Regions from separate parts of the Rouxiella sp. WC2420 genome, predicted to be linked through region 2. Evidence: predicted binding sites of a transcription regulator. Region 2 holds the regulator's gene; each other region holds the start of a gene.
The links. The regulator LexA, encoded in region 2, represses DNA repair genes until DNA is damaged. The targets are predictions, from matches to a motif close to TNCTGTATGTACATACAGNA.

Region 1 (4,567 bases), 2.3 Mb from region 2:
CGGAGGTTTCATTAACGCTGGTCAATCTATATCAAGCATTGGGCGGCGGCTGGGAACAAGGGACAGGGGTAACTGCCCCTCTAACCGCAGCGGCGATTAAAAAATAACAAGACCGGCGCCATGCTGATAGCGGCATGGCGCCAATGGGCGGTCGCTGAATATCATTGCGGCAGTTTAGTTTTGAAAATCAGCTTAATAACCAGATACTTCTGTCATCGTATCTTGAATGGGATATTTATTTATCATGAAAAAAATGGATCTTAATCTGCTGGTTGCACTGCATTTTTTAATTGAAGAATGCTCTGTTGCCGGTGCTGCTCATCGTATGAATATGAGTGCTCCAGCTATGAGTCGAACACTCGCGCGAATACGATTAGTGGTTGAAGATCCCATTTTGGTCCGTACGCAACATAGCATGATCCCAACTCCCAAGGCTTTGCAGATTCAGGAGCAAGTTAGAGGTATCGTCGAACTTAGCCAGGCTTTTTTCGCGCAAATTCGCGGCTTTGACCTGAGTGCGATGAGCAGGACTTTCAGCATCCGCGCCAATGACCTTTTTATCGGTGCCTATGGTGTGAAACTTGTCGAAATACTCAAGCAACACTCACCGAATTCCGTACTAAGATTTGTTCCAGAGAGTGATTTAGATCATGACCCTCTTAATGCGGGCAGTATCGATTTAGTGATCAGCTCTTCTCGAAAATTCGGTGCAGACATTAAAGTACAAAATCTGTTCAGCAGCTCTTTTGTAGGGATAGCCCGTGAAGATCATCCAATTTTTGATGCGGAAATTACCCCCGAACGTTTTGTTACTTATGACCACATCAGCGTTTCACGCCGCGGCCGCTCCGCAGGCCCCATTGATACTGCATTAGCAGAGTTGTCAATCAAGCGACGTGTCACCTATATAACCCCAACGTTTCATACTGCATTGTTTGCTTTGGGAAAATCAGATCTAATCCTTCCTGTTATGCCGACGGCCATGCTGGAAAACATTGAGCAACTCGGCCTAAAACTTAGGCCCTTTACTCTCCCAATTCCGATATCAAACGTGATGATAGTCCAGGCCTGGCACCCGAGACTTGAATATGATGAAGCACATCGCTGGTTACGTCGGATACTAAAAGAACTCACTGCTGACTGAATTCAGGGATCGCTTACAAGCAAACTTGCATTTCTATTCAATTTTTAATACAGCTGATAAAGCGTAGATTGGTTAAAACTATATGCGTCACGATGACTTTTACTACGACTTGTGTTCATGGATTGAAAACAAGCTGGAAGCACCACTGAGTTTACATGAAATAGCCAAGAAAGCGGGCTACAGCAAATGGTATTTACAGCGACAATTTAAATCAAAAATGGGCGTCACTTTAGGTAAATACATTCACAATAGGCGTATTACCCGTGCAGCGCTTGCATTGCGATACAGTAGTTTAAAAATTTCGGAAATTTTCACACTTTCAGGTTTTGATTCTCAACAATCTTTCACTCGTGCTTTTAAAAGACACTTTGGCATTACTCCTGCTGTTTATAGCCATCACGAGTACACTCAATTTAAAGGTTTCCAAAAGTTAATTGTTCATCCCTTTACTTGTAGTCATAATCATTTTTTAACTAAAAGAAAAAGCCCTTTAATCAATGCTACGTTGGCTGTTAGAACAAATATCGAAACGTTGATAAATATTAACCAATCTCTGGAGAATGGTCGCGCCCTGATAACAGAATTCCTCATTAACACTAGCGAACGAAAAAAATTCACCATGATTGCGAATATTGCCCGTGAAGACGTTCGCAGCCACTCAATTTTACAAGAGTTGAGTTTATCGGCATATGACGATCCCAGACTGTTGGAAACCGATGACACAGTAGAATGTTTAACATTCCCTTTCAGTGGCAGTGCTGGTGAATTTTTATTTTTCAGGAGCTATGTTTATTATAATTTGGTGCCTGAGATTGATATATCCATAAAAGGAACTACCGATTTTTTTGAAGGTGAAATATGCAACAGTGGCAATGAAACTTTGATTCAAGGTTGTCTTTATATACCTGTTGGCACATCAGAAAATAGCCTTAATAACTAAAAAAGCCTATCAACAATAGCTTTTATTGACTCTATAAAATATCCCCACACCCAAATAACAGGTTTATGGGCGATCTACTGAGGTATCTATGGTTTTATCTCCATTACAAAAATCTATTATCGATTTTTGCTGCGAAAAATTTAAAAATCGCCATGGCCGAATTTGCTTTATTGATTGGTTTCCAGCCGAGTGGTCTAAAGTTGAAATTAATATCGCCTTAGAGGACATGCGGCATCAGGGTATTATTTACTCAACATCGTATGAAGAGAGCGGATTTGAAGACGGCTTTGTGCTGAATATGCCTTAAATACACATCAAAATTAACCTAAAACTTACAATATCGAACAAACATGGTGCGCTGAAATTCGGCGGCTGAACACATGCATCAGCTCCGGCACAGTCATTTACAACGGTAAAGCGCAGGGATCGACTTTCTAAGCACGGATTTTACTTTCTAAAAAATAAACTCTGTTATTTTAACGGCACTTAACCAGCTTTACCGTTTTGACGCTGTTCGTCCTGCTTCCCAAAGCTCCTAAAGCATGATTATACTGTATGCATAAACAGTATAGCTATGGAGCGCCATTATGAATTTTTCGCGAGCGGCAATTTCACCAGAAGAGCTTAATCTGCCCCTTTATCAAGAGCTGGTGCAGGCCGGTTTTCCCAGCCCGGCGCAGGACTATATCGAGAAGGGTATCGATCTCAATAAGTTATGCGTTAGTCATCCGGCGGCAACCTACTTTGTAACCGCAACAGGCTTGTCGATGGTTGATGCCGGGATCTACGAAGGATCAATGCTGGTGGTAGACAGAAGCCTGACGGCTAAACACGGCGATATTGTCATCGCCTGCGTGGCGGGGGAATATACAGTGAAACGCTTTTGTACCCACCCTTTCATAAAACTCGAACCGATGAATCCCAATTTTCCGACAATTATTCCCCGCGACGGCGGCGATGAACTGGAAATCTTTGGTGTTGTGACCTTTAGCATTAACGGTTTTCAATAATGTTTGCCCTTGCCGACGTTAACTCCTTTTATGCCAGCTGCGAGGCGGCATTTCGCCCTGATCTAAAGGGTCGCCCAATCGTGGTGTTATCCAATAATGATGGCTGTGTGATCGCCAGAAATAAGGAGGCAAAAGTGGCGGGGATAAAAATGGGTGCGCCGTATTTTAAAGTTCGCCGCGAATGCGAACAGCATAACGCCGTGATTTTCAGCAGCAATTACGCGCTATACGCCGATATGTCCTATCGCGTTATGACAGTTCTTGAAGAGATGGCACCCGCCTTTGAGATTTACTCGATCGACGAAGCATTTTTAGACCTCACAGGCGTCAGCCATTGCAAAAACCTTGAAGAATTTGGCAGAGAAATCAGGGAAAAAGTCTACAAATGGACAGGGCTAACCATCGGCGTCGGCATTGGCCCAACCAAGACGCTGGCCAAGCTTGCCAATCACGCGGCTAAAAAATGGACTCTCACGCAGGGCGTGGTCGATATTTCATTGCTGGCACGCCAGCGTAAACTCATGGCGCTGGTTGACGTAAGTGAGGTTTGGGGCGTTGGCCGAAGGATCTCGAAAAGGCTAAATGGAATGGGAATTGAGACCGCGCTGGATCTCGCCGATGCGCCGACCGGACTTATCCGTAAGCATTTTAGCGTAGTGCTGGAAAGAACGGTGCGCGAGCTGCGCGGTGAGCCGTGCCTGGCCATGGAGGAATTTATTCCCACCAAACAGCAAATCATTTGTTCGCGATCGTTTGGTGACCGCGTCTCACAGTATGAATTAATGCGCGAAGCTATTTGCAGTCATGCCAACCGCGCGGCAGAAAAACTCCGCAAGGAGCATCAGTACTGCCGCCATATATCCGCGTTTGTCAAAACCAGCCCCTTCACAGCGGGCGAAATTTACTATGGCAATATGGCTTCCACTCGCGTTGAAACCCCAACGCAAGATACGCGAGATATTATCGCCGCTGCCACAAAATGCCTGGATGCCATTTGGCAGGAAGGTCATCGCTTCCAAAAATGTGGCGTTATGCTGGGGGATTTTTACAGTCAGGGTATCTCCCAACCTGGCCTGTTTGATGAGCATCCACCGCGCGCAAAAAGCGAACAGTTGATGGCAGCATTGGATGATATCCATCACAGAGGCATAGGCCGAGTGTGGTTCGCCGGCCAAGGGATTGCCAAAAGCTGGGAGATGAAGCGGGAGATGCTCTCCCCCGCCTATACCACGCGATTTAGTGATTTGATGCAGGTAAAACTGAAATAAGGCCGTGCGGTCATATAATCGGGACATAGTATTGGCAGTTAATGCCGTGATTCTTGATGCTCGACATCATAGGAGTATAGATTTCGATATCTTCGCCTTTGCGACGAATCAGCTTATTTTTTGATAGATATACCGAGTAAATCTTGTAAAGAAAATCCTGCATTCCATCCATGGCACCATCATACTGAAATTTCACATATTTTCC
Region 2 (4,567 bases):
TTAGATATAAATGAATTAATTGGGTACATCCTTGTACCCTGCATCCTGAAAAGCGCCTTGGGTAGGAGCAGCTTTAATTCTCAGGATGCAGATTCAGAGATATCAGCACTTACCAGTGGTATTTGTTATCTGATTCCCAGGACTTAAGTTCCTTTTCAGCCTGATCTTTCTGATATCCGTATCTTTCCTGAATCTTCCCTACAAGCTGATCGCGTTTACCTTCGACCACGGTCAGGTCATCGTCGGTCAACTTACCCCATTTCTCTTTGATTTTACCTTTGAACTGCTTCCAGTTACCGTCTGCTTGGTCCTTATTCATAATAAACTCTCCTGTTAAGCTTAGGTTTTACTGCATTAGATAAATGCTTATCAACATAACTAATTGTAGTCGATGGTTTCGACCATGCAGGATATTTTAGGGGATAAAGCCATAACTAGGATTAATCTAAAGCATTTAAAACCAGCTATCGTGCTTCTAAAGGGGCCACTAGCTTCAACGCCGAATCGAGATGCACTAAGAGTTAGTTAAAGAGTTGGTTAAATCGATGAGTATCAATTGTCTTCTGGAACAAGCCGGTAATCACCAGCATCATTCCTTTTTTTATAGACCTGTTGAGCTTTTGTATAAGTTATTTTATTTAAATCTGGCCATTTATCATTATATAATTCAACCCCAAAATCCTTCCACGCGGTTTCATTATCACACCTGCCAGCCATGAAATAGACAAAATCTATGGCCTCATCCAGAGTCTCCGCATTCCGGGCACCAGGATTTTTCTTAAATTCCGCTTCGCTAATCCGAAGATCTGCTGCCTTACTCATCTTATCTATTAAGCTTTTTGCGGCTGTCGGAGTAAAATGTTTGTGTTGTTTATTGATAACTTGTTTCGTCCACTCATATATATCTGAATTTAGATTCTGCCCGCAATAAATTTGACCGTCCTCACACCCCTTCATGTAAGCTGTTAAAAAAATGTAAAAATTACTTTTCAAGCCACCTTGATTGACAAGGTTTTCAGGAGGAGTTTTGAAACCTTTAGAATTATTTGAAATTTGCCCTTTCTCTGTAAGATTTCCATCCTCTACCAGCAGTCCGTAAAATTCTTGTAATTTTACGGACGTATCAGCAAGTCTTTTATCATTCAGAGTCTTACTCCCCCCTTGCCCTGCAATAACAATATCGACAAGGCTATTTACCATAGTATTAATGTTATTTTTTTTAATAGCTTGCTTAGAAAAAGCTGGATTTTTGGATTTTTTAAATAATGATTGAAAAGGCATACAATCTTCTCCGTGAAATTTTCTATCCGTTTAGTTTAGAACTCAATACTATTTCTGAATAGGTGGAAGCCTAACCTGAATATGTTAAACAAAGCTGTAAAAGACCACGTTACGGGAATAGCTTCTCCCACTCAAAGCGTGACGATAATTTGGAGAATTCAATTGGTAATACCAGCACCCATAGCGCTTTGTCGAAGATACTTAAAAGTCATTTAAGCTAACATTCACGACGGCGGCTGAGAGAAAATCTTGCCTACCAAGTAAGCTATGAGAGGAATAAAGCGTAAAACGCAGGAGAAATAGGGAGTAGCGTGCGTGCGTGAGAGAGATATAGAGATACAGAGATACAGAGATACAGAGATACAGAGATACAGAGATACAGAGATACAGAGATTACAGGATCACTTGAGCATGACGATACTAAGAGTATCGTCATGCTAATGGCGGACAGCCTGAGACCGGAATTGTTAAGACCAGTCGCCGTTGCGGATGACGCCGACGGCTAGACCCTCAATGCTGAAATTTTGTTGGCGCAAATCGACAATAATTGGTTCGAAATCGCTATTTTCTGGCAGAAGCTGCACCGTGTTACCCTGCCTTTTGAGACGTTTAACGGTAACTTCATCGTCAATGCGCGCGACAACAACCTGACCGTTGCGAGCTTCCTGCGTTTTATGAACCGCCAGAAGATCGCCATCAAGAATGCCAATATCACGCATCGACATACCGCTGACGCGCAGCAGGAAATCGGCGTTAGGTTTGAACATTGACGGATCAACCTGGTAATGGGCTTCGATATGCTGGGTTGCCAACAGAGGTTCACCGGCGGCAACGCGGCCAACTAGCGGCAGACCTTCCTCTTCTTCCATCAGCAAGCGAATGCCGCGAGAAGCACCTGAAACTATCTCAATCACCCCTTTACGCGCCAGAGCTTTCAAATGCTCTTCTGCTGCGTTAGGTGAGCGGAACCCCAGACGAGTGGCAATCTCTGCACGGGTTGGCGGCATACCGGTGGTGGAGATATGATCGCGAATAAGGTCATAGACCTCTTGTTGTCTGGCCGTTAGTGCTTTCATTCCGCCCCCTGGTTGTTTATACAGTCTAGCTGTGAGTATATACAGGTAATGGTGGAATGAAAACCAAAGAGTGAACAAAAAGCGACATTGAAATACTTATAAATTATAACCATCGCGGCAGCAGGATTACCGCCCAGGTAAAGATTGCAAAACCGATGGCGATAAACACCGCTGCAGAACCCATATCTTTGGCGCGACCGGAAAGCTCATGGATGTCTGGACCGATGCGATCGATGGCAGCTTCAACGGCGCTGTTCAATAATTCGACAAGAATCACCAGAACCAGCGTTCCGACCATTAAAATACGCTCGACGCTACTCACATCAAGGTAAAATGACAGTAAGATAGCAGGGACCACAACGAGAGCTTCCTCTCGAAAAGCGGCTTCATTCTTCCATGCCGCTTTTAATCCTTTTAAAGAATAGCCCGCTGCCTTATATATACGGGTGAATCCAGTGACCTGATTTGGCATTATATTTTACGTCTTAAGTTTGTTTATAGGCATTTTAGCCTGATTTCGTTGTTCTATCACCACAGATCTCATACCAGCTTTCTGGTATCCTTGCGGCGACTTGCTAACAAGAGGCTTTACGTTTTTTTATGTCAGGATGGCGTAGACTTTATTATACCTTGCTGAATTTACCGCTTTCTTTGCTGGTAAGAAGCAAGGTCGTTCCTACAGATCCGGTGACGGAGTTGCGTTTAGATCCAACTCGTCCAATTCTGTACGTTTTGCCTTACAACTCTAAGGCCGATCTTCTCACTCTGCGAACCCAGTGCCTGGCGCAGAATCTTCCCGACCCGCTAATTCCCCTTGAAATCGATGGCGTGCATCTGCCAAGCCACGTTTTCGTCAGCGAAGGTCCTCGCGTATTTTCCTATTATCATCCGAAACAGGAATCAGTAAAACTGTTCCACGATTACCTGGATCTGCATCGTAATAATCCAAATCTGGATATTCAGATGCTGCCAGTTTCGGTCATGTTTGGTCGCGCTCCGGGTCGTGAAGGTCAGGAAACGCCACATTTGCGCGTGTTGAACGGCGTGCAGAAATTCTTCGCGGTGTGGTGGCTGGGGCGTGACAGCTTTGTGCGCTTTTCCAATACCGTTTCTCTGCGTGATATGTCCATCCAGCATGGCACAGACAAGACGATAGCCCACAAATTGGCTCGCGTCGCGCGCATGCATTTTTCCCGTCAGCGACTGGCTGCAGTAGGTCCACGCCTGCCCGCTCGACAAGACTTGTTTAACAAGTTGCTGGCCTCGAAAGCCATCGAAAAAGCGGTGGAAGACGAAGCGCGCAGCAAGAAAATCTCTCATGACAAGGCACAACAGAATGCCATCGACTTGATGGAAGAGATTGCCGCCGACTTCAAATATGAAGCCGTTCGCCTGTCCGATCGCGTTCTGGGCTGGACCTGGAACCGCCTGTATAAAGGCATTAATGTACACAATGCCGAGCGCGTGCGTCAGTTGGCTCAAGATGGTCAGGAAATCGTTTATGTGCCCTGCCACCGTAGCCATATGGACTACCTGCTGCTGTCTTACGTGCTTTACCATCAAGGGCTGGTTCCTCCACATATTGCTGCGGGTATCAACCTGAACTTCTGGCCAGCCGGTCCTATCTTTCGCCGTCTTGGGGCGTTCTTTATTCGCCGCACCTTTAAAGGCAATAAACTTTACTCCACGGTATTTCGCGAATATCTCGGTGAACTGTTCAGTCGCGGTTACTCGGTAGAATACTTTGTCGAAGGCGGGCGTTCGCGTACTGGCCGGTTGCTGGAACCAAAAACCGGCACTCTCGCCATGACTATTCAGGCCATGCTGCGCGGCGGTTCACGCCCTATCACTCTGGTACCGATTTATATCGGTTACGAACACGTGATGGAGGTAGGCACCTATGCCAAAGAGCTGCGCGGGGCAACGAAAGAGAAAGAAAGCTTCCTGCAGATGATCAATGGTTTGCGCAAACTTCGCAACCTGGGTCAAGGCTACGTAAACTTTGGCGAGCCGCTGCACCTGACGCCTTATTTGAATAAAAAGGTCCCTCAGTGGCGCGACTCGATTGACCCTATCGAGGCACACCGTCCAAGCTGGCTAACGCCAACCGTGCAAGACATCGCCGACAAAATCATGGTACGCATCAACAATGCTGCGGCAGCCAACGCCATGAACCTGTGCTCAACCGCGTTGCTGGCTTCGCGTCAGCG
Region 3 (4,567 bases), 1.5 Mb from region 2:
ATTGCGTCTATTCAACGTGCTGCAAAACTGATTGCCGACTCTTTCAAAGCCGGTGGCAAAGTGTTGTCCTGCGGTAATGGCGGCTCGCACTGTGACGCTATGCACTTTGCTGAAGAGCTCACGGGCCGTTACCGCGATAATCGTCCAGGGTATCCGGCCATTGCAATTTCTGACGTTAGCCACATTTCTTGCGTTAGCAACGATTTTGGTTATGAATATATTTTCTCACGCTATCTTGAGGCAGTGGGTCAGAAGGGCGACGTGCTATTGGGCATTTCTACCTCTGGCAATTCGGGCAACGTCATTAAAGCGTTGGAAACGGCTAAAGCCAAAGGCATGAAAGTGGTGACTCTGACGGGTAAAGACGGCGGAAAAATGGCCTCGTTGGGTGCCGACGTTGAAATTCGCGTTCCACATTTCGGCTATGCTGACCGCGTGCAAGAAATTCACATCAAAATCATCCACATCCTGATATTATTAATTGAAAAAGAGATGGCAGAATAATAAATCCTGCCTGGGCAATTTTGTTTTATCAGGAGACTGGCGATGTGTGAACTGCTCGGAATGAGCGCAAATGTCCCTACCGATATTTGCTTCAGTTTTACCGGGTTGGTGCAACGTGGGGGGCTGACTGGCCCACATAAAGACGGTTGGGGTATTACTTTCTATGAAGGTAATGGCTGCCGGACGTTTAAAGACCCCCAGCCCAGCTTTAACTCGCCGATTGCCCGGCTGGTGCAGGAATATCCCATTAAGTCGCTGGCCGTGATCTCGCATATTCGTCAGGCGAACCGTGGAGAAGTGTCGCTGGAAAACACCCATCCGTTTACCCGCGAATTATGGGGCCGTAACTGGACCTATGCCCATAACGGCCAGCTGCGTGGTTATCGCCAGCTGGATACTGGCAAGCTTAGGCCAGTTGGGCAAACAGATAGCGAATATGCTTTTTGCTGGTTGCTGCACAAACTTTCAGAACGTTATCCGCGCACGCCTCGCAGTTGGCCGCCAGTGTTTCGCTATATTGCTTCGCTGGCCGATGAACTTCGCAAGAAAGGCGTCTTTAATATGCTGCTGTCGGATGGGCATTTTGTGATGGCGTATTGTTCAACCAATCTGCACTGGATCACCCGCCGCGCGCCGTTTGGCAAAGCCACGCTGCTGGATCAGGATGTTGAGATTGATTTTCAGCAGCAGACGACACCTAACGATGTCGTCACGGTCATTGCGACCCAGCCGCTTACCGGCAATGAAACCTGGAACAAGATTGCTCCAGGCGAATTCGCATTATTTCACTGTGGCGAACGCCAGCTGTGAAGGCTGTGGCGTAAGAGTCTGCGATTGATTAACAACATAATTGCCGTTAATGACTGAAACGCTTGGCGGCTGGTGGTATTTCTGGAAATAGGCATAACCAGGCTGCAGTTGACGCCAGAAATTAATGTAGTAAGAATTTCTATTTAATTGCATGTTGGCGTCAGTCATCCGGAAAGGATAGATACTGATTTCAACGTTGCGCTGCCCGTTATCGAACGCGGCCTGAACGTAATTAAAGATCACATTCATGTAGGCATCGGTCATGGCATAGCACCCAATAGACAAACAGTTACCGTGGATCATCAGATATTTACCTGAATAACCTTGAGCGCGATCGTAATCATTGGGGAAGCCGATATTAATAGCGCGATAAAATCTGCTGTCAGGCTTCAAATGGTGAATATCGATGTTATAAAAACCTTCAGGGCTTTTAAAATCACCTTCACGACGTTTGTTGCCTAAACCGCCCGAGAAATCGCAAATACGATAAGCACCGACCAGTTGGAATTTATCTTCGACTTTTGCATAGAGTTCGAGAGTGCGCTCTTGCTTAAATATCTGAATATAAACAGGGGAACCTAATAATTGCTGTTGAACACCGGCCTGTACCGGAGCCTGTTCGCTGGCGACAGCGCTGCTCATGGTAAAAACGGGTAAACTAAAAAGCATCGCAAGTAGCAGCGCGATTCTGACCATTCTTAATCCTGCTTTATTTACAACTCTATTATTTTTTATCCGCAGACATTTACGTCGCGGACTGCCACAAATATTCAATAGGTTTGAATGTAGCCATATTAATACTGATTAAATTTTTATCAATGGCCTTAAATGTAATTTATTTCTTTATTAGGCGAAAAAAAGCCTTTATTTGCAGCTTTTTACAAAACTCTCGGTAATTAAGCCTCCGCAAACAGATTAAATGTCTCATTTCGACACTTGAGATTAAGAAATCAAACTGTATACTTATACAGTTATCCATAGAGGGAAGGGGCTATGCGCAAGATCATTCACGTCGATATGGACTGCTTTTTCGCAGCCGTTGAAATGCGCGACGATCCCTCATTGCGCGATATCCCGCTGGCGATTGGTGGCAGTAAAGACCGCCGAGGCGTGATAAGCACCGCCAATTATCCGGCTCGCAAATATGGCGTTCATAGCGCAATGTCTACCGCGATGGCGCTCAAGCTATGCCCGCATCTTAAAGTGATACCTGGCCGTGGCGAGGCCTATAAAGAAGCTTCGTTGCGCATTCGGGAAATTTTCGCTCGTTACACGTCGCTGATTGAACCCCTATCGCTGGACGAAGCCTATCTTGATGTCACCGATAGCCCCTACTGCAACGGTTCGGCAACATTGATGGCCAGTGAAATCCGTCAGGCAATCTTCGACGAGCTTAATCTCACCGCCTCTGCGGGTATTGCACCGATCAAATTTTTAGCAAAAATCGCTTCAGACCTTAATAAACCCAATGGGCAGTTCGTGATCACACCTGACAAAGTTGCTGACTTTTTGCAGGATCTGCCGTTGGCAAAAATTCCCGGTGTTGGCAAAGTCACCGCCCGCAAGCTTGAAGAGCAGGGATTGATGACCTGTGGCGATGTGCAACGCTATGATTTAGCACTATTACTGAAAAGATTTGGCAAGTTTGGACGCGTATTGTGGGAGCGCTGTCAGGGCATTGATGAACGCGAGATTTCTTCCGAGCGCCTGCGCAAATCTGTGGGTGTTGAACGCACGCTGGCTGAGGACATCCACGACTGGGAAAGCTGCGTCGAGCTGATTGACCGGCTTTATCCGGAGTTGGAAACGCGCCTGACTCGTGTAAGCCCTAGTTTGCGTATTGCGCGGCAGGGCGTAAAGCTCAAGTTTCACGATTTTCAGCAGACGACTCAAGAGCATGTCTGGCCAGTGTTGAACAAGGCTGATTTACTTAACGTTGCACAAGAGGCGTGGGAGATGCGGCGCGGAGGGCGAGGGGTAAGGCTGGTGGGACTGCACGTCACGTTGCAGGATCCGCAGATAGAACGGCAGCTTTTATTACCCTGGGAGTAATATCCGCATCTTTCAAACGGCAGATGCGTTGGCTTCCTTCCATCACTCCAGTCACTTACTTGTGTAAGCTCCTGAAGATTCTTCCAGTTGCCGCCTTGCTGCCGTCTGAAATCTACAGGATATTGATTATCCGCATCTTTCAAACGACAGAGGCGTTGGCTTCCTTCCATCACTCCAGTCACTGACTTGTGTAAGCTCCTGAAGATTCTTCCAGTTGCCGCCTTGCTGCCGTCTGAAATCTACAGGATATTGATTATCCGCATCTTTCAAACGGCAGATGCGTTGGCTTCGTTCCATCATTCCAGTCACTTACTTGTGTAAGCTCCTGAAGATTCTTCCAGTTGCCGCCTTGCTGCCGTCTGAAATCTACAGGATATTGATTATCCGCATCTTTCAAACGGCAGATGCGTTGGCTGCCTTCCATCACTCCAGTCACTGACTTGTGTAAGCTCCTGAAGATTCTTCCAGTTGCCGCCTTGCTGCCGTCTGAAATCTACAGGATATTGATTATCCGCATCTTTCAAACGACAGAGGCGTTGGCTTCCTTCCATCACCCCAGTCACTGACTTGTGTAAGCTCCTGAAGATTCTTCCAGTTGTCGCCTTGCTGCCGTCTGAAATCTACAGGATATTGATTATCCGCATCTTTCAAACGGCAGATGTGTTGGCTTCCATCTGTCACTCCAGTCACTGACTTGTGTAAGCTCCTGAAGATTCTTTCAGTTGCCGCCTTGCTGCCGTTTGAAGGATTTTAGCCGCGCTCTGGAATCGCTTTCAGCAGTGCGGTCAGCAACTGCCAGTAAAGGTCAACGCTGCCGATGTGCACTTGCTCATCCGGTGAGTGAGGGCCGGTAATGGTTGGGCCGATAGAAACCATGTCCATCTCTGGGTAAGGCTTTTTGAACAGACCACATTCCAGACCCGCGTGGATCACCATGATGTTCGGGGTTTTATTAAACAGACCCTGATAAATTTCACGGACTTGCGCCATAACCGGAGACTCCGGGTCCGGCTTCCAGCCTGGATAATCGCCTTTTGGCGAAGTTTTCGCGCCTGCTAGCTGGCCGACTGAGGTCAACATGCTGACCACGTAGTCTTTGCCGCTATCGATCAGTGAACGAATCAGACAGATGATTTCTGCTTCACCTTCTTTCATGCTCACCACGCCAACGTTCAACGAGGTTTCAACTACGCCTTTAACG

Region 1: the regulator LexA is predicted to act here: its motif matches at 2,634-2,653, upstream of umuD (translesion error-prone DNA polymerase V autoproteolytic subunit).
Region 3: the regulator LexA is predicted to act here: its motif matches at 2,268-2,287, upstream of dinB (DNA polymerase IV).

What each region holds. Positions count from the first base shown of each region.
Region 1 covers NZ_CP165628.1:1,953,891-1,958,457, reverse strand. Annotated here, with positions in the region: gene AB3G37_RS09090 (efflux transporter outer membrane subunit) at 1-107, shown strand, start outside; gene AB3G37_RS09085 (LysR family transcriptional regulator) at 245-1,144, shown strand; gene AB3G37_RS09080 (helix-turn-helix domain-containing protein) at 1,227-2,084, shown strand; gene AB3G37_RS09075 (hypothetical protein) at 2,173-2,391, shown strand; gene umuD (translesion error-prone DNA polymerase V autoproteolytic subunit) at 2,672-3,094, shown strand; gene umuC (translesion error-prone DNA polymerase V subunit UmuC) at 3,094-4,362, shown strand; gene AB3G37_RS09060 (helix-turn-helix domain-containing protein) at 4,373-4,567, opposite strand, start outside.
Region 2 covers NZ_CP165628.1:4,897,017-4,901,583, forward strand. Annotated here, with positions in the region: gene AB3G37_RS22570 (CsbD family protein) at 110-319, opposite strand; gene AB3G37_RS22575 (hypothetical protein) at 553-1,281, opposite strand; gene lexA (transcriptional repressor LexA) at 1,749-2,357, opposite strand; gene AB3G37_RS22585 (diacylglycerol kinase) at 2,461-2,829, opposite strand; gene plsB (glycerol-3-phosphate 1-O-acyltransferase PlsB) at 2,958-4,567, shown strand, end outside.
Region 3 covers NZ_CP165628.1:1,089,982-1,094,548, forward strand. Annotated here, with positions in the region: gene lpcA (D-sedoheptulose 7-phosphate isomerase) at 1-504, shown strand, start outside; gene AB3G37_RS05160 (class II glutamine amidotransferase) at 547-1,314, shown strand; gene dpaA (peptidoglycan meso-diaminopimelic acid protein amidase) at 1,285-2,010, opposite strand; gene dinB (DNA polymerase IV) at 2,308-3,366, shown strand; gene AB3G37_RS05175 (hypothetical protein) at 3,620-3,790, opposite strand; gene pepD (beta-Ala-His dipeptidase) at 4,117-4,567, opposite strand, start outside.